DNA from 4 places in the Salmonella sp. FC25216 genome. Region 1 is predicted to be linked to each of the others. Evidence: predicted binding sites of a transcription regulator. Region 1 holds the regulator's gene; each other region holds the start of a gene.
What was found. The regulator Fur, encoded in region 1, represses iron uptake genes when iron is present. The targets are predictions, from matches to a motif close to ATAATAATGAGAACNACTATCAA.
Positions count from the first base shown of each region.

Region 2: a site for Fur is predicted at 3,366-3,388, ahead of AC3G3F_RS18935 (TonB-dependent siderophore receptor). Genes of this name have one in related genera too.
Region 3: a site for Fur is predicted at 3,239-3,261, ahead of gpmA (2,3-diphosphoglycerate-dependent phosphoglycerate mutase). Genes of this name have one in related genera too.
Region 4: a site for Fur is predicted at 2,901-2,923, ahead of fepD (Fe(3+)-siderophore ABC transporter permease). Genes of this name have one in related genera too.

Region 1 is NZ_JBDGON010000014.1:21,679-27,269, reverse strand. It holds gene tcuA (FAD-dependent tricarballylate dehydrogenase TcuA) at 1-747, opposite strand, end outside; gene tcuR (tricarballylate utilization LysR family transcriptional regulator TcuR) at 845-1,771, opposite strand; gene fur (ferric iron uptake transcriptional regulator) at 1,888-2,340, opposite strand; partial or broken gene AC3G3F_RS21090 (fur leader peptide) at 2,333-2,418, opposite strand; gene fldA (flavodoxin FldA) at 2,622-3,152, opposite strand; gene ybfE (LexA regulated protein) at 3,303-3,596, opposite strand; gene ybfF (esterase) at 3,730-4,500, opposite strand; gene seqA (replication initiation negative regulator SeqA) at 4,685-5,227, shown strand; gene pgm (phosphoglucomutase (alpha-D-glucose-1,6-bisphosphate-dependent)) at 5,252-5,591, shown strand, end outside.
Region 2 is NZ_JBDGON010000010.1:86,453-92,043, forward strand. It holds gene AC3G3F_RS18925 (alpha/beta hydrolase-fold protein) at 1-90, shown strand, start outside; gene AC3G3F_RS18930 (alpha/beta hydrolase) at 122-1,057, shown strand; gene AC3G3F_RS18935 (TonB-dependent siderophore receptor) at 1,099-3,276, opposite strand; partial or broken gene AC3G3F_RS18940 (pentapeptide repeat-containing protein) at 4,080-4,331, opposite strand; gene AC3G3F_RS18945 (VirK family antimicrobial peptide resistance protein) at 4,463-5,395, shown strand.
Region 3 is NZ_JBDGON010000005.1:38,943-44,533, reverse strand. It holds gene AC3G3F_RS11565 (6-phospho-beta-glucosidase) at 1-626, opposite strand, end outside; gene chbR (transcriptional regulator ChbR) at 623-1,450, opposite strand; gene chbC (PTS N,N'-diacetylchitobiose transporter subunit IIC) at 1,463-2,821, opposite strand; gene gpmA (2,3-diphosphoglycerate-dependent phosphoglycerate mutase) at 3,288-4,040, shown strand; gene AC3G3F_RS11545 (ABC transporter ATP-binding protein) at 4,111-4,887, opposite strand; gene AC3G3F_RS11540 (FecCD family ABC transporter permease) at 4,887-5,591, opposite strand, start outside.
Region 4 is NZ_JBDGON010000007.1:42-5,632, forward strand. It holds partial or broken gene AC3G3F_RS14775 (isochorismate synthase) at 1-376, opposite strand, end outside; gene fepB (Fe2+-enterobactin ABC transporter substrate-binding protein) at 560-1,516, shown strand; gene entS (enterobactin transporter EntS) at 1,579-2,823, opposite strand; gene fepD (Fe(3+)-siderophore ABC transporter permease) at 2,934-3,941, shown strand; gene fepG (iron-enterobactin ABC transporter permease) at 3,941-4,930, shown strand; gene fepC (iron-enterobactin ABC transporter ATP-binding protein) at 4,927-5,591, shown strand, end outside.

The DNA of each region.
Region 1 (5,591 bases):
GTACAGCGGCGCCCTGGCATCAATCGCTACGCAGTGCGACTGGGACGGATCGCCAATGATATCCGCGCCGGCATCCATCATAAATTTGAGCAATACGCCCTGGTTAAAACGCGTGCCACGAATCAGAAAATTATCCGCGGGCCATTCGCCGCGCGCGTTTTCTCCCCAGGCCTTCCGCAGCCATTCACGATTTGATTCGAAACCGCCAGCCGCCAGTACGCAGGCTTTGGCAGTAATACGTTCGTTGCCCGCCAGCGCTGCTACGAATTCGCCGTCATGAAGTTCAAGCGCATGAACCGGCGTGTTATAACGAATCTGCACGCCCAGCCGTTCGGCGCTACGGTAATAGGCATTGACGAGCGCTTTCCCACCGCCCATAAAAAATGCATTAGTGCGCGCGACGTGGAGCGCCCCCGATAGCGGCGGTTGAAAGTTAACGCCATGTTTGCGCATCCAGTCGCGGCATTGCGAAGAGGTGCGAATGACCAACCGCGCCAGCGCTTCTTTGGTGTTGCCGTCGGTGACGCGCCACAGATCCTGCCAGAACTCCTCTTCAGGATAGCGTTCCACCAGCACATCCTGCGGCGCATCATGCATACAACGCAGGTTTCGTGTATGCTGAGAGTTTCCGCCGCGCCATTCCCGCGGGGCAGCCTCCAGCAGCAGAACCGATGCGCCCGCTTCCCGTGCGGTCAGGGCGGCGCATAATGCGGCATTGCCTCCGCCTATCACCAGTACATCAACCATCTTATGCTCCCGTACCATTTAACTATTTGTTAAATTTGTAATTAAAATGTATACGGATAAATAAGCGGCGCGCTATCAGGTAGCGCTAAACAGGGGTTTAGTAAGCGTAAAGGGTAGCACCTGGCCATTCGCCAGCGTCGACTAACTGACGCATGACTTTGGTGAGTACCACTCTGGCGGCAAGACCGGCGGGCGTCAGCTCATCATCCGACAGGCTGACTAAAAAGTTGGGGCGGCTGAGTATCGGATTATGGACGCCGATCACGCGTAGCGCGTCGTTATCCAGATGAGAAATCGCCGCGCCGGGCTGTAACGTGGCGCCAAGGCCGTCGCGCACGGCGCGCATCAACAACGCCAGGCCGTCAATTTCCGCAACGATATCAACGTTAAGCGCATGTTCCTGGCATACAGCGTCCAGCCTGCCGCGCAGTCCGTGTCCCTGGCTCGGCATAATGAGCGGAATGTCTGCCAGTTGTTCAGGCGTGATCGGGTTATCAGGAAGCGCCGCCAGCAGGGCATGGGAGCCAATCAGAAAAAGCTGTTCTTCAAGGATCGGTCTGGCGCTCCAGCGCAGGATTTTATCTTTTTGAAAGACAACGGCTAAATCAATCTGGCGGGTATTAATCATTCTTTCCAGATTACCGGACAAGCTTTCCACCACATGCAGTCGGACATCGGCATAGTTTTCCTGCATGGCATGGATAAAAGGTATACCCAGTATGGAGGCGGTACTGGGGGCCATTCCTACGCTCACATGACCGGAAAGACGTGCTTCTCTTGCGGCGAGAATCGCGTCGTCGGCATGACGCAGGGCGAGTTGTGCCTGTGAATAAAAGGCCAGCCCGGCGTTGGTCGGCGTTACGCCGCGCGAGGTGCGCTGCAACAGACGGATGGCAAGCTCGTTTTCCAGACGGGACATCTGCTGGCTTAAGGCTGAAACGCCAATATCAAGATCCTGCGCGGCGCTACCCATACTGCCGGTTTCAATAATACGCACGAAATAGCGTAACTGGCGAAGCTCCATTCCTGCTCTCCTGAGATGCGATAGCGGTTTTTTTACATTAAATCAACATCAAGCAGCAGGAAAGAGGAGGATATAAAAAAGCCAACCGGGCGGTTGGCTCTTCGAAAGATTTATACTTATTTGGTCGCGTCATCGTGCGCGTGCTCGTCTTCGCGGCAGTCGCCTTCAGCGCAGTGGCCGTAAAGATAGAGGCTGTGATTAGTTAAACGAATACCGTGTCTCGCCGCAATTTCACGCTGGCGCGCTTCAATAGAATCATCACTAAATTCAATCACTTTTCCACAGTCAAGGCAGATAAGATGATCGTGATGATGCTGTTGCGTCAGTTCAAAAACGGATTTACCGCCTTCAAAATTATGGCGGGTCACGATACCGGCATCGTCAAACTGGTTCAGCACACGGTACACGGTTGCCAGACCGATTTCTTCACCCATGTCGATCAGGCGTTTGTATAAATCTTCCGCACTGACGTGATGGTTATCTGGTTCCTGAAGAACTTCCAGAATTTTTAAACGAGGAAGCGTTACTTTCAGGCCAGCCTTCTTTAATGCGGTATTGTTGTCAGTCATGCGGAATCTGTCCTGTTGCTAAACGATTCACTTCATTAGAGAAGTGACAGAAATTGCACTCAAGATAATGCGTATCATTATAGGACTGCCATGCCGAAATGAAAACCGCAAGTCTCTCGCAGATGTTAATAAAACTGTGGTTTTGCCTGCAAATTCTGGCGCCACCTGATTACACCCGGACATTGTACAGGGATGGGTGTGAAAGTTACAAATTTGTAGCAATTATTTTGATTGGTCTTGTCTATTGATGCGGCGCAGACGTAATGCTGCGCCGCATAAGATTAGGCGTTGAGGATGTCGTCGAGGTGCAATTCAGCCGAAATTTGCTTGACCCATTTTTCAACACGCTCGGCGGTCAGTTCAGGCTGACGGTCTTCGTCAATCGCCAGGCCGACAAAATGATCGTCATCAGCCAGACCCTTAGAGGCTTCAAAATGATAGCCTGCGGTTGGCCAGTGACCCACAATCGTGGCGCCGCGCGGCTCAATAATGTCGCGAATAGTGCCCAGCGCATCACAGAAGTATTCCGCGTAGTCTTCCTGATCGCCACAGCCAAACAGCGCCACCAGCTTACCGTTAAAGTCAATCTCTTCGAGAGTCGGGAAGAAGTCATCCCAGTCACATTGTGCTTCGCCATAGTACCAGGTTGGGATGCCCAGCAGCAGAATGTCATACCCTTCCAGGTCTTCTTTACTGCTTTTTGCAATGTCATGCACATCGGCAACGTCTTTACCAAGCTGTTTTTGAATCATTTTTGCGATATTTTCGGTATTACCGGTGTCGCTGCCGAAAAAGATGCCAGTGATTGCCATGAGTAAAATAACCTCTTGAAACTTATTGAAATGGTGGTGGCGAATTGCCCACGGATAAGGGCAATCATAGCAGAACAGGCAGATATGCGGAAACAGCAATCACGCGGGACTGCACGCTCTGCTACACGAAATATGAAACAAAACTTGTTTTCAGACTAAACCCTGGCCGCGCAGCGCCATAAGCTGCTTCATTAACATTTCTTCAATGAGCTCGCTGCGGCTAATGTTGCGCGCTTCGGCCAGTTCATTCAGCGCGTCAACAGCTTGTGCGTTGAGTTTTAATTCGACACGCTTGAGGCCACGAACTTTGTCGCGTTTTAACTGGTTACGCTTATTGATGCGTAACTGTTCATCGCGCGAAAGCGGATTCGTTTTAGGTCGTCCCGGGCGACGCTCGTGCGCGAACAGATCTAATGTCGTACGGTCCGTTTGTTCTTTGGCCATGATTTTGGTGACTTCGGGGGAAACAATCAGCCAGGCTTATGCCCGGATGGATAGCGCGCCATCATACATCAGCGAGGAAGCGACGCCAACGCCCGCGCGCGTAATCGCGCACAGGCGATGAGTTTTTAATCAGTTAGCGCTTATCGTGCAGATAACGGCGGATGGCGCGCAGAACCGCCTCTGGTTTTTCGGCATGTACCCAGTGGCCCGCGCCGGCTATCACATGCGCGCGCGCCAAAGGGAATTGCGCCAGCAGCGCGTCGCGGTACGCTTCGGTCACGTACGGCGAGTTACCGCCTGGAATAAACAGCGCCGGATGTTCCCAGGCCGGAATGGTTTCCCAGCCGACGATATACGGATACTGCTCCCATAATACCGGAACATTAAAACGCCATTCGCCTTCAGCCCAGGATTTTAACAGAAACTGGATCACGCCTTCTTCGTTAAGATGCTGGCGCATAATACCTGCCGCCTGTTGGCGGGATGTAGCGTCGGATTCGCTTACGGCGTTAATGGCCGCGAAAATGCGATCGTGGCGGCGAACGTGATAATCCACGGGGGCGATATCAATCGCGACCAGACGATCGATGCGATCGGGCGCCAGCGCCGTCAGCGCCATTACCGCTTTTCCGCCCATGGAATGACCAATAAAAGTCGCTTTCTCGATCTGCTGCGCGTCAAGCGTATCCAGCAGATCCTGGGCCATTGCCGGATAATCCATGACCGGATCGCGCGGCGATAAACCATGATTGCGCATATCGACCTGAATAATGTCGTGATCGGTCACCAGATCGCGCGCCAGTACGCCGAGGTTGTCCAGGCTGCCAAACAGGCCATGAACGAGAACGATGGGGGAATTATTGTGCAGGTTTTGTGCAGATTGCGCTCGGATATTTAATTTCATGGCAAAGTTCTTTTTTTCGCTCTGTCGGGTTAGGGTATTATGTTGACCATTCTGCCACTGGGCTGCAACCTCTAAGGTTTACTCCGAGTTTTTTTGTCAGCCGGGCTTAACGCTATCCGCTGTTGGGATTTGTTCCTATAATCCCAATGACTTGTATTCAGCAAAGACATCGCACTGGATTAAGATGAAAACGATTGAAGTTGATGATGAACTCTATAGCTATATTGCCAGCCACACCAAGCATATCGGCGAGAGCGCATCCGACATTTTACGGCGTATGTTGAAGTTTTCCGCCTCTACACAGCCAACTGCTTCGGCACCGAAAGGGACGCCTGCGGCGCAACCCGTCGCAGAAGCGAAACCGGTCAATCCGGTAAAAGACAAAGTTCGCGCGATGCGTGAGTTGCTGCTGTCTGACGAATATGCCGAGCAGAAAAAAGCGGTCAATCGCTTTATGCTGATTCTGACTACACTCTATTCACTGGATCACCACGCGTTTGCGGAGGCGACGGAGTCGTTGCATGGCCGCACGCGCGTCTATTTTGCGGCGGATGAACAAACGCTGCTGAAAAATGGGAATCAAACTAAACCTAAGCACGTTCCCGGCACGCCGTATTGGGTGATCACCAACACCAACACCGGCCGTAAATGCAGCATGATCGAACATATCATGCAGTCAATGCAATTCCCGGCGGAATTGATTGAAAAGGTTTGCGGAACAATTTAATCCTTGCATTAGAAGGACCAGGCAATGGCAATCCACAACCGCGCAGGACAACCCGCGCAACAAAGTGATTTGATTAACGTCGCCCAACTGACGGCGCAGTATTATGTACTGAAACCGGAGGCAGGGAATGCAGAACATGCCGTGAAATTTGGCACCTCCGGCCATCGCGGCAGCGCAGGTCGTCACAGTTTCAACGAACCGCATATTCTGGCAATCGCCCAGGCGATTGCTGAGGAGCGGACGAAGAACGGCATTACCGGCCCCTGCTATGTGGGGAAAGACACCCATGCGCTCTCGGAACCGGCCTTCATTTCCGTGCTGGAAGTGCTGGCGGCAAACGGCGTAGACGTTATCGTGCAGGAAA
Region 2 (5,591 bases), on a different contig from region 1:
GAAAGCCATTGCAGCGTGTACACCGGCGGTCACGATTACGCGTGGTGGCGCGGCGCGCTGATTGATGGCTTACATCTACTGCTCCGATAAAACTTCACCTGCCTAAAAGGAATAACATCCGATGTATGGTCACCAGTACCACAACAAGCGCTATTGTATAGCGCTATTTTTAGTGAGTTTTTGTTTTAGCACGCTGACTTATGCGAAGCCGGATATGCAGCCATTAGGACCGAATATCGCCGATAAAGGTTCAGGATATTACCATTTCAGGGTCAATGATTTTCAATCTGCCGATGCCGCAAGACATTACCGGGTGTGGACCGCTATCCCCAATAAAGACGCCCCGCCATCCGGTTATCCTGTCTTATATATGCTGGACGGCAACGCGGTGATGGACAGGCTACCGGAGGCGCTGCTCAAACAGTTGACAGAACACTCGCCGCCGGTGATTGTAGCGATTGGCTATCAAACTAACCTGCCGTTTGATCTTAACGGCAGGGGTTATGACTATACGTTGCTGCCGGGCACCGATCGCGAAGGCAATGAAAACAACCCACGTTTTCATCGTAAGACCGGCGGCGGGCCAGCGTTCCGCCAGCTACTGGAGAGACATATCGCGCCGCAGGTGGAACAAGGAATAACCATCAACCCCGAACGGCGCGGGGTGTGGGGGCATTCTTATGGCGGCCTGTTCGTTTTGGACTCCTGGCTATCGTCATCATTCTTCCATATGTACTACAGCGCCAGCCCGTCGCTCAGCAGGGATAACTTTGCCCTGTTGAATCGCCTCGCGACAGTGAAGCCATCGCCGTTCTGCCATAAAAAACTCATTATAATGGAAGGTTCAGCGTCGAGTGGGGATAGCAGGCAACGCCAGATGGCCGAGCTCCTGCAAAAAGTTCAGGAGACCGTGATAACGCTTGAGAACAACGGCGTTAACGCGGCCTTGCAGGATTATCCGGGCCTGGGCCATGGGCCCATGTTTAACGCCTCTTTTCGTAGTGCATTGCTGGATATCAGTCGCGAACAGGCAAGCACAAAGTCACGCTGCCATTAACCCGTCGCCAGAACATGCCCGCCAGCGGCGGGCATAACCCATCAAAACGAGGCCGTCACACCGGCATAATAAGCCCGACCGGGTTCGTTATAGGTATTTGCCCCTTCGGCGGAGCGATAGATCTGTTTATCGAAGATATTGCTGATACCGACATTAAGACGCAGGTTCTTGTTGATATCGTAGTTAACGTTGGTGCCGACCAGTGAGTAAGCCCCCAGCGCTTTCCCGGACAGTCCTTTGACTTCACTGCGCGACTCCGCATGCGTTCGCGGTTTTTGCTTGCCGTATAACGTCCAGTTGACGTTAGCAGAGAGCGCACTGGTGATAGTCCAGTCGAGGAAGGTATTCACCGTATATTTCGGGATTATCGATAACGGATTGCCGGTATCTTTTTGCTCAGAAGTGATCATATAAGTCGCGTTGGTATTCCAGTTCAGACGGTCCGGCATCAGCGGAACAGCCATGCTGGCTTCAATACCTTCAATCAGCGCCTTACCACCATTCTGCCACGGCAGTACATAAGCGCCAAATGCGCTTTTGCCAATAATCTTATCGCCTGCAACAATCTTATTCTGATAATCGTTACGGAAATACGTTACGCTTGCGTGGTAATCGTCTACGGTAAATTCCAGCCCAATCTCTTTATTGATGCTAATTTCAGGATCGAGGTTCTTATTACCGACCAAATAGCATCCTATTCCTCCTGACGGAAGATCTTTGGGGCACCCATTACCTTTCGAATAAAGTAAATACCCCTCACTGGTCTGATACAAGTTCGGTGCCTTAAAGGCCCGGGCGATACCTGCCTTCACCTTGACGTATTCACCTAACACCTGGGAAAGGTTAAGACTGGGACTAAAATTACTACCGGATTTGCTCAGGTAGTCAAAACGCAGGCCCGGAATAATGTTGGTACCGGCCATGGGTTCGATATTATCTTCAACGTACAGCGCGCTGATTTCCGATTTATTTTTGCTGCTACGATTAGCCGCCGAACCGGAAATCCCGCCGATATTATAATCCTTAACCGTCAGACTGGTAGAAGAAGGATCGTTCAGCTCATCCCGGTTCCACTCCGCGCCGACGGTGAGCGTTTGCTCAAATAGCCATGTCATTGGGACATTCACCTCGCCGCTGGTGCGATACGAGGTCAGGCGGTTAGTGGTGAACGTCTGGTCGTTGGTGATACGCCCCTCGCCGCCGCCGGAGAGTCCCTCATTCATGCGGGTATTATCGGTTTTTTCATAGTAGAACCCAAGCCGGCTTTGCCCCCAGTCCCAGATGCCGTTATGAGTTAGACCGTAATTCTGCCGGTACAGGCGATTGGTCTCCCGCCCGGACTGCGCCAGACTTTTGGTAACCGCGTTTGAAGTACTGTTTTGCGTATCGCCGGCATAGATATTCCCCTGCCGACTGTATCCCGCTTCAAAATCGAGGATTTGCTGTGGGGTCATTTTCCATGAGAGGACGCTATTAATATCTTTATTAGTGACCCCCTCCCGTCCGGCGGCATTTTTGGTACCGGCGGAGGAGTTAATATCCCAGCTATCGGCGTCGGTTCTGTTGAGATTACCGTACAGGCGCATCGTCAACGTATCGCCAGCCAACGGGCCGCTAAGGCTGAAGTTACCACGCCGGGTGTCGCCCTCTTTGCTGCTTTCCGGCTGGTTGGTATAGAGCGACAGCGAGCCGTGCCAGTCGTTAGTCGGACGTTTGGTGATGATGTTCACCACTCCGCCTGCGGCACCAGAACCATAGCGCGCGGCGGCGGGCCCGCGGATGACTTCAATGCGTTCTACCAGCTCCGGCGGCACCCAGTTCGTATCGCCACGGGTGTCGCGTTCCCCGCGCCAGCTATAGCGTACCGAATTTCGCGACGTCACCGGCACGCCGTCAATCAGCACTAAGGTATTTTCCGGCCCCATGCCGCGAATATCAATTTGTCGGTTATTCCCGCGCGTCCCCGAGGCGCTATTACCGGTAAGATTAACCCCCGGCATCTTACGAATAATATCGGAGAGATCGTTAACGGGAGGATTCTTCTGAATATCATCGCGGGTAATAATCGAAACGCCTGGCTGCTGTTTTAATACTTGCTCGGCGGTGGATTCAACCACCATAGTTTCGCCGTTGTCGTCAGTAGATTCTGCTGCTGATAATGGACTATTAACCCCTGTAGAAACCACGGTTATTAACCAGAGGAGCTTATTAACTCTCATACCCATTCCCTAAATAATGTCTAAAGTAAAGCTGTTGTTCTCAAACTCACATCCTTGCCAGGTTACGACTATATAGTAATAATTATCACTTGCTAATGATAATTATTATCATTCAATAAAGAAAAAGGCAATCTTTCAACCGCAAAAATCTGGTTATAAGAAAACGTAAACGGGATTTTGAAATATGACTCTCTGTCTGGGCTCAGCTTTGCCGGTAAATCTGGCAAGGGGTGGCAGAATGCGCCCTACTGAACGGAGGTTTTACAAAACAGGAATGAATGGAATAGCATTACTTTTCAAACAGTTAATTAAAATCAAGAAACAATCAGGTGAGATGGTATAGCGCGGTTCAGAGTTCACCGACGCTTCCCTGCCGACGGTGGACTGTTCTTACATTTTGTCAGGGATTTTTCGTCTGGTGTTTAATGGTGGGCTCGGACACTATTGTGATCATTCGATAGATAGCCATGCCTGGCTCCAGAATACACAGCGCCTGATAATATTTATCAGGCGCTTTACAACAAAAAATCGTCAGTCTGTATCAGGTCTGACCGCTATAATAATAGCGCGACTACCTCGCAAAATCCCTTTATATTGTATGTGGTTAACCTTGCACATCGCTTTCCCGTTCTCCAGATTCTACGGGCAAGAATGACAACCAACCGTTATTAGATTTTACTGTCGGGTGTTGTTCATATAATTATCTCATGCTTGATACAGATAGTTATTCTTACATTTCTTTTATTTCAGATTTACGTCAAAAAGGACTAAAAATCTTCACTATAAAATTCGTTAAAGAGAGTTTATGTACTTGTAGACATTCTGGTTTCTTCGGTAAGCGAATGGGTTAGCGTAGAATCTTTAAGGTTGGCATTTTTTAAATTGGCCTGAGACAAATCAACTTCGGCCAGGTTCATAGAAGTTAAATTAGCCTTTTACAGATTTGCCCGGGCTAAAATGGCCCCTTCCATATTAGTGGCCATCATAGTATTACATTTTAACGTTGCATCGCTCATATTGGCACATATAAGGGTTGCACCTGAAACATTGGCGTTTAGGCGTATTATTGCTGCCATTGATAAACTGTTTAACAATATCGTCTGTATGGCCTTCCTCGTTGCCTTTACGTTTAACTCAATCAGGCTACCGTCTCGGTTATGAGTCTATCGAGTAGTAGGACCGTAGTATGACGATGCATCAGAGTGATGATATAGAAAGATACAATCCGTTATTAATGTTAAAAGAAGTCATGGCGCAAACGCCTTATCGGCATAAGCGCTGGGGAGAGCGTAAGTTTCGCTATAAATTTGTATTACGTTGTCTTATTAACCCCGTAACGACAATTAAATACTTCAATGAATTATGTAATCTGAATCAGCCCAGAACGCTGATAATTCATCGTCCGCTGTTGCCGGCAAAAATCCAGCGGCCTTATTTGTATACCGGACTTAGCATACGTTGCCGGGCAAGAGCTATTCTGGAACACTACCAGTTCGTGCAGGCCTTTCCGGAAAATAAAATAAAAAAAATCCTGTTGTCCGAGGAGCAAACCTTGCTCGCTCACCTGGAAGGGAAAAACGGTGCTCTGGTGGATATCTACTGCGGTCCCTGTGGCTATGACAGGGAAGGCGAACTGACATTAACGTTGTGCTTCAATGATACGCCGCTGGCGCGTTTGTCATTTTCCTTTATCCACCATCAAGGGAAGCAAATAGCGCTGGTTGCCGGGTTACAAGGGCCCAGTAAACATGTTGGCCCTCAAGTCATACGTAACGCTACCAAAGATTGTTACGGACTCTTTCCTAAACGGATGCTGTATGAAGCATTTACGACATTTATTCAGTCCTGTAATGTAACGGAGATTTATGCGGTAAGTGAAAACAACCATGTTTATCGCCAACTCAGATACTTATTCCAGAAGAAAAAGACCTTTGTGGCCAGCTATAGTGAATTCTGGGAGTCGCTAAACGGCGTTAAGGAAGGTGCTTTATACCATCTGCCATCACAGGTGATGCGTAAAGCGCCTGAAAGTATCCCCAGCAAGAAACGTGCAGAATACCGGAACCGCTATCATATTCTGGATACAATAGTACAAGAGGTTAAAAGCCTCTCCCATTAGGACTAATTCAGATATGGATTTGCAGATCCTGCCACCGTTCAGCGGCTTTCTCTGAAATCTATAACTAATCTTCATTGCTACTGAATGGTTAAATATAAAGTAGCCTGTGAGTGAAAAGCGCGGTATTAAACCGTGGCTTTCACTCATACTATTATCAACGACTTAATCTTATTCTCTTCACCATAACATCATCAAT
Region 3 (5,591 bases), on a different contig from region 1:
ATATTGCCGATAAATACTAAATGATTGAGGCCAAACAGATCGATAGAAAGCGAGTCTTCTTTTGTTAATGACAGAAGGTCCTCAATGAGCATCCGCATCCCTACCGGGACGTTGCAGACGCCAATAAAACGTTTGAAACGAGTATGTCGATAGACGGCTTCTGTTACCATCCCGGCAGGGTTGGTGAAATTAATAATCCACGCCTGAGGACAAATCTGCTGGACATCTTTCACAATATCAAAAATAACGGGAATGGTGCGTAACCCTTTAAATAACCCGCCCGCACCATTAGTCTCTTGCCCAAGATAACCATGTGCCAGTGGGATACGCTCATCCTGCTCACGCGCCTTTAGCTGACCAACCCGGAATTGTGTTGTGACGAAATCCGCATCCTTTAACGCTTCCTGTCGATTTAAACTTTTATAAATCGCTATCGGCACTCCCGCCTGTGCGACCATACGTTGGCAAAGCGCAAAAATAATATCGAGTTTTTCGCTACCTTCTTCGATATCCACCAGCCATAACTCACTGACAGGTAACTCATCATAGCGTTTAATAAATCCATCAAGAAGTTCAGGAGTGTAACTACTTCCTCCTCCAATAGTCACTACTTTTAATTTTTTCATATATACTCCTGCTGTGAGCTCGCCAATTTCCGTCGGTAATTGCCTGGGGTGAATGAGGTCATTTTCTTAAAGTTATTGATAAAAATTCCAGGACTACTAAATCCGGCCTCAAAAGCAATATCAGCAACCGAAAAATTAGTGGTCTCCAGTTGTTTTTTACAATAGTTGATCCGAATAGCATTTATTATCTGGCCGGGCGTCTTGTGATAATAACGATTAGTAGCCCGTGTAAGATAAGATTGCGTTTTCCCGGAAAGCCTTACCATATTATTCAACGCATCATCGGAAAACATTGATTTTTTGTGCATGTCGCTGACGAGTTGTTTTAGCCAGCCGGGTATTGCATCCGACCGTGAATTATCCTCATAATGCTGCAAACGATTGACGATATAAAAAGTGAGTAATTTATTGAACTCATCACATTCTCGTTGATGAATATCCATTGTTGATAAGGTCTGCTCTATAAAAGTTAAGAAAGCATTAGACATTGCATAAGGCTGAGACGCCACAAAACATGACGGGAGTATCGCCAGATAGTGTTCATCAAAATAGCGTCTACCTACCCCCATATTTAATATTCGCGTAACTCCATAGTCATAAAACGTTTGATGGTAAGACCCTACCGGGATAAAGACAAAATCACCACGTTCCAGCATTACACGTTTACCATTTATCTCCTGACTACAGCTTCCTGTCAGAACTAGCGTAAATTCATAGTAGTCATGCTGATGCAGTCCACTCACACTCTCCGTTTTGTCCAAAATAAAGAAATAAAAATCTTTACCTTTTAAAAACTGGCTTTCATGTACCGTGTTGATTTCCATGTTCACACCTCATCAAAATTTTAAGGCATTGGCGATATCTTCTTCGCTCTCATCCTCATCAATAATGTTTTGTGCTTTATTGGCAATAATGACAAAAGGGAGATAAATTAAGGTCGCTATGGCAAGGTTCACTAATGCCATAATGAGTGCAGCGATACTGCCGTTAGAATTGAAGAATGCCCCCAGCCCTACTGGCATTGTCCACGGCGCAAAATTTGTAGAGGGTGGAATAATACCTACTGAATAGACTAATAATGTGATACCAGCCAGAATAGGCTGAATGAGTACGAAGGGAATCATTAACGCCGGATTCATGATAATGGGCAGGCCAAACAGAATCGGCTCATTAATATTAAACAGTCCGGAGGGTAATGCCATCTTAGCTACCTGCCGATAGTCAGCACGGCGTGAGGCGATAAAAATAGCGAAAATCAGACTCAACGTTGCACCAGTCCCGCCGAGATAGACGTAAGACTCCAACATTGGCCCGGTCCAGAAATGAAAGGTTTTACCCGCAGCCAGCGCTGCGTCGATAGAACCATACTCAGTATAGGTCGCCATATTTTCCATTCCCCATGGGCCCAGAATTCCACTATTGAGCGCAGTTAATGCCAGTCCTCCATGTACGCCAAAAAACCACAGTAAGGCATTAAATATCACATATGCCCATCCAACGATGCTACCGAGCGACGCTAGTGGTGTCGCAATCGAATTCATAATCACCTGATGAAAATGGGTGCCAGCCAACGACAGCCCCCATGCAATCAGTCCCATCATGAAAAGAATAATAAAACCTGGGATTAATGCCGTAAATGAGCGCGAAACCGATTCCGGTACGCTGTCAGGTAATTTGATAACCCAGTTCTGACGGATAATAAAAGTGAATATCTCAGCAACGACCAGACCAATAATAATACCCGATATAATATTTGCGCCGCCAAGCCAGTTTGCGCCAATAGCGCTAACATCTCCTACTGTAAACGGCGTAACCGTCATAAAAGAGGCAATCGATAATAAGCCGGCAGCGAGCGCATCCACTTTACGCTCTTCAGCCAACGCCATGCCAATAAAAAATGGCGTCATCAATGACATTATTCCCAACGTTCCATTATATACGCTACTGCCTATAACTTTTAGTTGTTCCAGTGATGCAAGAGTATTCGCATCCAGGCGAATACCCATAGACCAGAAAAATGATCCTTCACCAAAATTCAACAAAACATTATTTATCAGAACAAATATCGCTCCAACAAGCGTTAATGGCATTAGCCTGATAAAACCATTTTTAATAGCGTTAACATGTATCTGTTTACCCAGCGTTACCGCAACAGGTAAAATCACCCTTTCCAGGGAACTTATTGCGCCAGACATAATGAATACCCTCAAATGGAACACTTGATATGGAAAAAATGTAAACCTCTTTGACGGATAAAAACACAAACTGAATATTTCTCTCTGAATGACAAACAGGATACATGAGGCCCCTAAAAGGCAGTAATGAGCCAGATCCATAAATTCTTTTTCATTGACCTTTTGACATGACGATTTTCACATTTCAGGGAATTAAGTAGAAGTACTAAGCCAATGAGCAAGGTGAGAGAATCTTCGCGAATAGCTTGTTTAGTCACCAATAGCGGCAAGATTTAATTTGGTCTGATGACCTGGGTTATACCTGATGGATTCTCACTCTTAGTACCTAAACACAACCTCTCATTAACACATACCTTACACTCAAGCCCAATTTTCGCTATTGTATAAGGATAAGCGTTGCCGCTGATGCATTACGGCAATATAATGAGAATTATTATCATTACATATGATTTATAGGAGTGAGAGTATGGCTGTAACTAAGCTGGTTCTGGTACGTCACGGTGAAAGTCAATGGAACAAAGAGAACCGTTTCACCGGCTGGTATGATGTTGACCTGTCTGAAAAAGGCGTAAGCGAAGCAAAAGCAGCAGGTAAACTGCTAAAAGAAGAAGGTTTCAGCTTTGATTTTGCCTACACTTCCGTACTGAAACGCGCTATCCATACGCTGTGGAACGTACTGGATGAACTGGATCAGGCGTGGCTGCCGGTGGAAAAATCCTGGAAACTCAATGAACGTCACTATGGCGCATTGCAGGGGCTGAATAAAGCGGAAACGGCAGAAAAATATGGTGACGAGCAGGTTAAGCAGTGGCGCCGCGGTTTTGCCGTGACGCCACCGGAACTGACCAAAGATGATGAGCGTTATCCGGGTCACGATCCACGTTATGCCAAACTGAGCGAGAAAGAACTGCCGCTGACCGAAAGCCTGGCGCTGACCATCGACCGCGTTATTCCTTACTGGAACGACACCATCCTGCCACGTATGAAGAGCGGTGAGCGCGTGATCATCGCAGCTCACGGTAACTCATTGCGTGCGCTGGTGAAATACCTGGATAACATGAGTGAAGATGAGATTCTTGAGTTAAACATCCCGACCGGCGTGCCGCTGGTATATGAGTTCGACGAAAACTTTACGCCGATAAAACGCTACTATCTGGGCAATGCTGACGAGATCGCAGCGAAAGCGGCTGCCGTGGCGAATCAGGGTAAAGCGAAGTAATCACGTTTGCCGTATCCGGCCTACGAGCAATGGGTAGGTCGGATAAGCGCAACGTCATCAGGCAACAGTCTTAAACATCGATCACTCCGTCAAGCACCACCTGTAATCTGCCCTGCGAACAGCGCTCCACGCGTCCTCGTACCCGGTACACTTCAGCCAGACGTTCCGCGGTAATCACCGTCTCCGGCGCGCCGCTGGCGACCAGCCTGCCGTCTTTTAGCATCAGTACATGTTCACCATGACGCAGTGCAATATTAATGTCATGCACCACGACTATCGTCACCCTATTTTGCGCCTGAGTATCCCGACGCACGAGATCCATTACGTGAAACTGATAGTTTAAATCCAGCGCGCTGAGCGGCTCATCCAGTAACAAAAGTTCAGGGCAACGAATCAGCGATTGTGCCAGACCAACTAATTGCCGCTGACCGCCAGAAAGCTGGTCGAGATACTGCAACGCCAGGTGCGTTATGCCTAATTGCTCAAGGATAGCCAGTATCTGCGCCCTGCCCTGCGCATCGCCTCTGCCGCCTGATGCCCGCTGCGCCACAATAATCGACTCCAGTACATGCAGATGCACACCCTGCGGTAATGACTGCGGCAAAAACACGACCTTCTGCGCCCGCTCGGCAAACGATAACGACATAAGATCCTCGCCATCAAGTCGCGCCTCGCCGTCGGCGTTATTCAGCCCGGCCAGCGAACGTAGTAACGTCGATTTACCACAGCCGTTCGGCCCCAGCAAAACGGTAATTTTCCCGCGCGGCAGTAAGGGAACGTTGAGATCTGCAATAACCGGCTGAGTGGAATAGCCGGCGCTAAATGACCGGAGCATTAACCCACGCATCAGAGACTCCCCCGATGTCGCAATACAATGCTTAAAAAGAACGGAACCCCGACCAGCGAGGTGACAATCCCCACCGGCACCATTACGCCCGGAACACTATTTTTCGCCACAATAGAGGCCAGCGATAACACCAGCCCGCCAATCAGCGCGCTGCCCGGAAGGTAGAAACGGTGATCTTCCCCCAAAAGTATTCGCGCGATATGCGGCGCAACGAGACCAATAAAACCAATCGGCCCGACGAAAGCTACCGCCAGCGCTGATAACAAGCTGATACGCAACAATGACAGCAGACGTAAACGGCGGACATGAATCCCAAAGCTCAGCGCCCTCTCTTCGCCCAGACGTAATGCCGTTAGTTGCCAGGCGCTTCGTAACGACCCAAAAAGCACAGCAATAAACACAACGGCCAGTACGCCCAATTTTTCCCACGACGCACGGACCAGGCTCCCCATCGTCCAGAATACCAGCCCCTGCAGCGTATCTTCATCAGCCACAAACTGCATAATGGCGACCAATGCGTTAAAGGTGAATACCAGCGCAATACCGAACAATACTACCCCGGATGCGGCGACGCCTGTCCAACGGGTAATACCGTCCAGGAGTAACGCGGACAAAAGCGCAAAGATGAACGCATTGGCCGGGATAAACCAGGCGGCAGGAATACCGGGAATACCGAGCCCCAGCACAATCGCCAGCGCAGCGCC
Region 4 (5,591 bases), on a different contig from region 1:
CCCCCGGACTCGCTTTGCGCCCGCTCCCCTTCTGTTTTTTTTGGTCTTAAAACAACCGGGGGGGGGGTTGTTTTCCGGGGGGGCAAACCCCCCGCCACTCCATCGGAATAAATAGCGACGACGGCTGGCGGGTATCAAAGGGGATCGCCCCCACTAGGATAGGGTTGGCGATGCCCTGCGATTTGGCCTCGGTAAACTGCTGGCGCAATTTCTGCTGGAAAGGGCTATCCGGCGAATCCCCGGCGGCCGCAGGCTCGGTATAACGGGCGAAACACCCAGAGGTGGTAAAACTGCGATACGGCGACATGAAGAAAAAGCAGTCGGGAGCAAGCGTTGCCATTGTCTCCTGAGCGTCCTCGGCCAGTGGCATATCCATATCATCCTCCAATGATAAAGGCTTATAATAATGATTATCATTTCTATTTTTAGTGCGCTAACCTAAGAGTAAAACGTCGCTCTGTCAACTCTGGTCATGACTTAAATGGCGCTAAGGCTTGCATCTCGCTGCCGCTAACATGAAAATGAGAAGCATTAACTTTATTAATAACAGGACGCTATTGTGAGACTTCCCGCCTTTCATCGTTTGCTGCTTCTAATGGTTGGTTTATCTGTTTCAGGAATATCCTTAGCCCAGGATGCGGGTTGGCCCCGGCAAATCCAGGACAACCGCGGCGTTCATACCCTGGACCACAAGCCCGCGCGTATCGTCTCTACCAGCGTGACGTTAACAGGCTCGCTGCTGGCGATTGATGCGCCCGTCGTCGCCAGCGGTGCCACTACCCCGAATAACCGCTTTGCTGACGATCAAGGGTTTATGCGCCAGTGGAGTGACGTAGCAAAGGCTCGTCATGTCGCCCGTCTGTACATCGGCGAACCGAATGCCGAAGCAATCGCCGCGCAACTGCCGGATCTCATTTTGATTAGCGCCACTGGCGGCGATTCGGCGCTGGCGCTTTACGATCAGCTCTCCGTTATCGCGCCGACGCTCGTCATCAATTATGACGATAAAAGCTGGCAGAGTTTGCTCACTCAGCTTGGCGAGATCACCGGTCAGGAGAAACAGGCCGCCGCGCGAATAGCGAAATTTGAGGCGCAACTGACGACGGTAAAACAGCAAATCGCCCTGCCGCCTCAGCCGGTTAGCGCGCTGGTGTATACCCCTGCCGCGCATAGCGCCAATCTGTGGACGCCAGAATCAGCACAGGGCAAACTATTGGTACAGTTAGGCTTTACGCTGGCAACATTGCCCCGTGGGCTGCAAACCAGCAAAAGCCAGGGTAAGCGCCACGATATCATTCAGCTTGGCGGTGAAAATCTGGCCGCCGGGTTAAACGGTGAATCTCTCTTCCTGTTTGCCGGCGACAGCAAAGATGTCGCGGCCCTTTACGCCAATCCGCTGCTGGCGCACCTGCCAGCGGTGCAAAATAAGCGCGTCTATGCGCTGGGTACGGAGACGTTCCGTCTGGATTATTACAGCGCAACGTTGCTGCTTAACCGGCTTGCCACCCTATTTTAGCGTTGCCGGGGTCTTATCCGACCGACCAGACAGATTTTGTCGGTCGGATAAACGCGTCGTCATCAGCCAGCATCGCTAACCGGCGGCGTCTGGCGAAAACGGCGTAGCTCGCCCAGCACTAACAGCAGCAGCAAACCGATAATCACCAGTCCAAATCCACTCACGCTCGCGGAAGCGACCGGCGTCATCATTGCGCCAAAACCGCCTAACATCGCCGCGCCGATAGCGTCTCCCGTGACGTTTTGCGCGGTCCACAGGCCATTCATTCGCCCCAGCATATTTTCCGGCGTCTGGGTTTGTAGCAGGGTGTATTGTAATAACGAGCTGATGGCACTCAGCCAGCCAAACAGCGCCAGACAGATAACACCCGCGATCCAGACCGGCATGATGGCGAACAGTCCCACCGCCAGAAAGGAACCGACCGTCGAAACCAGCATAATGAGTCCCGGACGAACGCTATGCGCCAGTTGTCCGCTGGTTAGCGCACCAATGGCCGCCCCCAGCGGAATTGCCGCATACAGTAAACCGATTTGCGCCGCCGACATCTGCCAGCTCATCGCCAGCGCCGGATAGAGTACGCGCACCGCGCTTGCCATCGTCACCAGACCGCCAAGTAGCGCAATACCGCCGATAAGCGGACTGGCGAGCAGAAAACGAAATGCCGCCAGCAACGCGATAAAAGGATTTTCCCGCGGCTGCGGAGGAACAGGCAGTCGCGGTAATGTCAGTAACGGCAGTAACGTGATAAACGTCCCGGCTGCCGCCAGCCCGTAGTTCCAGGCTACGCCGCCGCTGGCAAGCAATATGCCCCCCAACATCGGCGAAATAACCGATCCCAGACGTACCGTCAGCATGGTAATCGCACCGGCCTGCATCAGATTTTCTCTTCCGACCAGTGCTGGCGTCGCCGCCAGTAAAGCGGTCACGCCCAGAGACGCGAAAAAGCCGTCCCACAGGCCAAGAAGATATATCGCCAGCAATGACGGTTCCGGTAACAGCGCGTTCACGCACAGGCCAATAAAACCAATACCGCAAGTACCGCGCGCCAGCAGAATCACCTTTTTGCGTTCGTAACGATCGGCCAGTACGCCGCCCACCATTAAGCCAATAAACATGGCACCGCCGGTTAACGTTACCGACAGCCCCACCTGCCAGGTGGAGTACGTCATCATTTGGATCTGTACCGGAACCGCTACGCCAAGCAGCCCCAGCGAGACAATAGAAATAAATCGGGCCAGAAATACTGCGCGAAATGCAGGATGCGTCTTCAACAGGCTGAGATTGAGCAGCCAGGATTGTCGATTCATTACAACGCCTTAATGCGAGTTTTTTTAAATATCCATTCAATGGCTGCACATGCTAACATAACCAAATAAGATAGATAACGATAATTACTATCATTATCAGGGAAGTTATTATGCCATGCTCGTTTTCCGTGACGCGCGCGTTTGCCGTGCCCGGATTGTTGTTATTGCTGATTCTCGCCGCGGTTTTAAGTCTGGTCATTGGCGCGAAACCGCTGCCTGCCGCCGTCGTGCTGGACGCGTTCACCGGTGTTTGCCAAAGCGCCGATTGCACCATCGTCCTGGATGCGCGTTTGCCGCGAACACTGGCCGGATTACTGGCAGGCGGCGCTTTGGGTCTTGCCGGGGCACTCATGCAAACGCTCACCCGTAACCCGCTCGCCGATCCGGGGATTCTGGGCGTTAACAACGGCGCCAGTTTCGCCATTGTACTGGGCGCGGTGCTGTTTGGTTTCTCCACGCCGCTGCAGCAGCTTTTCATGGCATTTAGCGGCGCGCTTATCGCATCGCTGATTGTCGCCTTCACCGGCAGTCAGGGCGGCGGTCAGTTAAGCCCGGTCCGCCTGACACTGGCGGGCGTGGCGCTTGGCGCGGTACTGGAAGGACTGACCAGCGGCATCGCGCTGTTAAATCCAGAGGTCTATGACCAGCTTCGCTTCTGGCAGGCGGGATCGCTGGACATTCGCAGCCTGCAAACGTTGAAAGTCGCGCTCGCGCCCGTGGTTATAGCCGGGATCGTGGCACTATTTCTGAGCCGTGCGCTGAACAGCCTGAGCCTCGGCAGTGATACCGCGACGGCGCTGGGTAGTAAAGTGGCGCGCACCCAACTTATCGGTTTACTGGCGATTACCGTCCTGTGCGGCAGCGCAACGGCGCTGGTCGGCCCTATCGCCTTTATTGGTCTGATGATGCCGCATATGGCGCGTTGGCTGGTGGGCGCCGACCACCGCTGGTCGCTGCCGGTGACGCTACTGGCGACCCCTGCTCTGCTGCTTTTCGCCGATATTATTGGACGTCTGTTGGTGCCGGGCGAACTCCGCGTATCGGTCGTCAGCGCGTTTATCGGCGCGCCGGTACTTATTTTTCTGGTACGCCGTAAATCAGGCGGAGGCGGCCTGTGATGTTTCTTTCTCGTCGGCTTATCGTAAGCTGCCTGCTTCTGGCGGCAGGCTGCCTGGCCATTGGCTTATGGAGTTTGCAACGCGGCGCCGTGCCTCTTGATACCGGGCAGATTATTGCCGCGCTGCTGGGCGACGCGCCGCGTAACATCACCCTTGTCGTAACCGAATGGCGGCTACCGCGCGTATTAATGGCGCTGCTGATTGGCGCTGCGCTTGGCGTCAGCGGAGCGATTTTCCAGTCGTTGATGCGTAACTCGCTAGGCAGCCCTGATGTGATGGGCTTTAATACCGGCGCCTGGAGCGGCGTACTGGTCGCAATGGTCCTGTTTGGCCAGCATCTTACCGCGATCGCGCTGGCGGCAATGGCAGGCGGTATCGTCACGTCATTGATTGTCTGGCTGCTGGCCTGGCGTAACGGGATTGAAACCTTCCGGCTGATTATCATCGGTATCGGCATCCGCGCTATGCTGGTCGCCTTTAATACCTGGCTTCTGTTGCAGGCATCGCTGGAAACGGCGCTCACCGCCGGCTTATGGAACGCCGGGTCGCTCAACGGTCTGACATGGGCGAAAACCTGGCCTTCGGCGCCGCTGATTATTGTGATGCTGACAGGCGCCGCGCTACTGGTACGTCGCATGCGGCTGCTGGAGATGGGCGATGACAGCGCCTGCGCGCTGGGTGTTAGCGTGGAACGGTCACGCCTGATGATGATGCTGGTGGCGGTGGCTCTCACCGCCGCCGCAACGGCGCTGGCTGGCCCCATCTCGTTTATCGCCCTTGTCGCGCCGCACATCGCCCGCCGCCTTAGCGGCACAGCTCGCTGGGGATTAACCCAGTCGGCGCTGTGTGGCGCCTTATTACTACTGGCCGCCGATGCGTGCGCGCAGCAACTGTTTATGCCTTACCAGCTTCCGGTGGGCGTGGTCACCGTCAGCCTCGGCGGTATTTACCTTATCGTCTTGTTAATTCAGGAGTCCCGCAAAAAATGACCGAATCCGTAGCCCGTTTGCGCGGCGACCAGTTAACTCTGGGTTATGGCAGCTATACCGTCGCAAAAAACCTTAACGTTTCGATTCCGGACGGCCATTTTACCGCCATCATCGGCCCTAACGGCTGCGGCAAGTCAACTCTGCTACGCACGCTAAGCCGTCTAATGACGCCCATTGACGGCCATGTCTGGCTGGATGGCGAACAAATACAGCGTTACGCCAGTAAAGAGGTGGCGCGGCGAATCGGTTTGCTGGCGCAAAACGCCACCACGCCGGGCGATATCACCGTACAAGAGCTGGTCGCCAGGGGGCGTTATCCACATCAGCCCTTATTTACCCGCTGGCGTAAGGAAGATGCCGACGCCGTCGCTAATGCCATGCGTGCAACGGGTATCACTTCACTGGCGACGCAAAGCGTAGATACTCTGTCCGGTGGCCAACGCCAGCGGGCGTGGATAGCCATGGTGCTGGCGCAGGAAACGTCCATCATGCTGCTGGATGAGCCGACGACGTGGCTGGATATTAGCCATCAAATTGATTTGCTGGAATTGTTAAGCGATCTCAACCGCGAAAAAGGCTATACGCTCGCCGCCGTCCTGCACGACCTGAATCAGGCTTGCCGATACGCCACCCATTTGATTGCATTACGCGAAGGTAACAT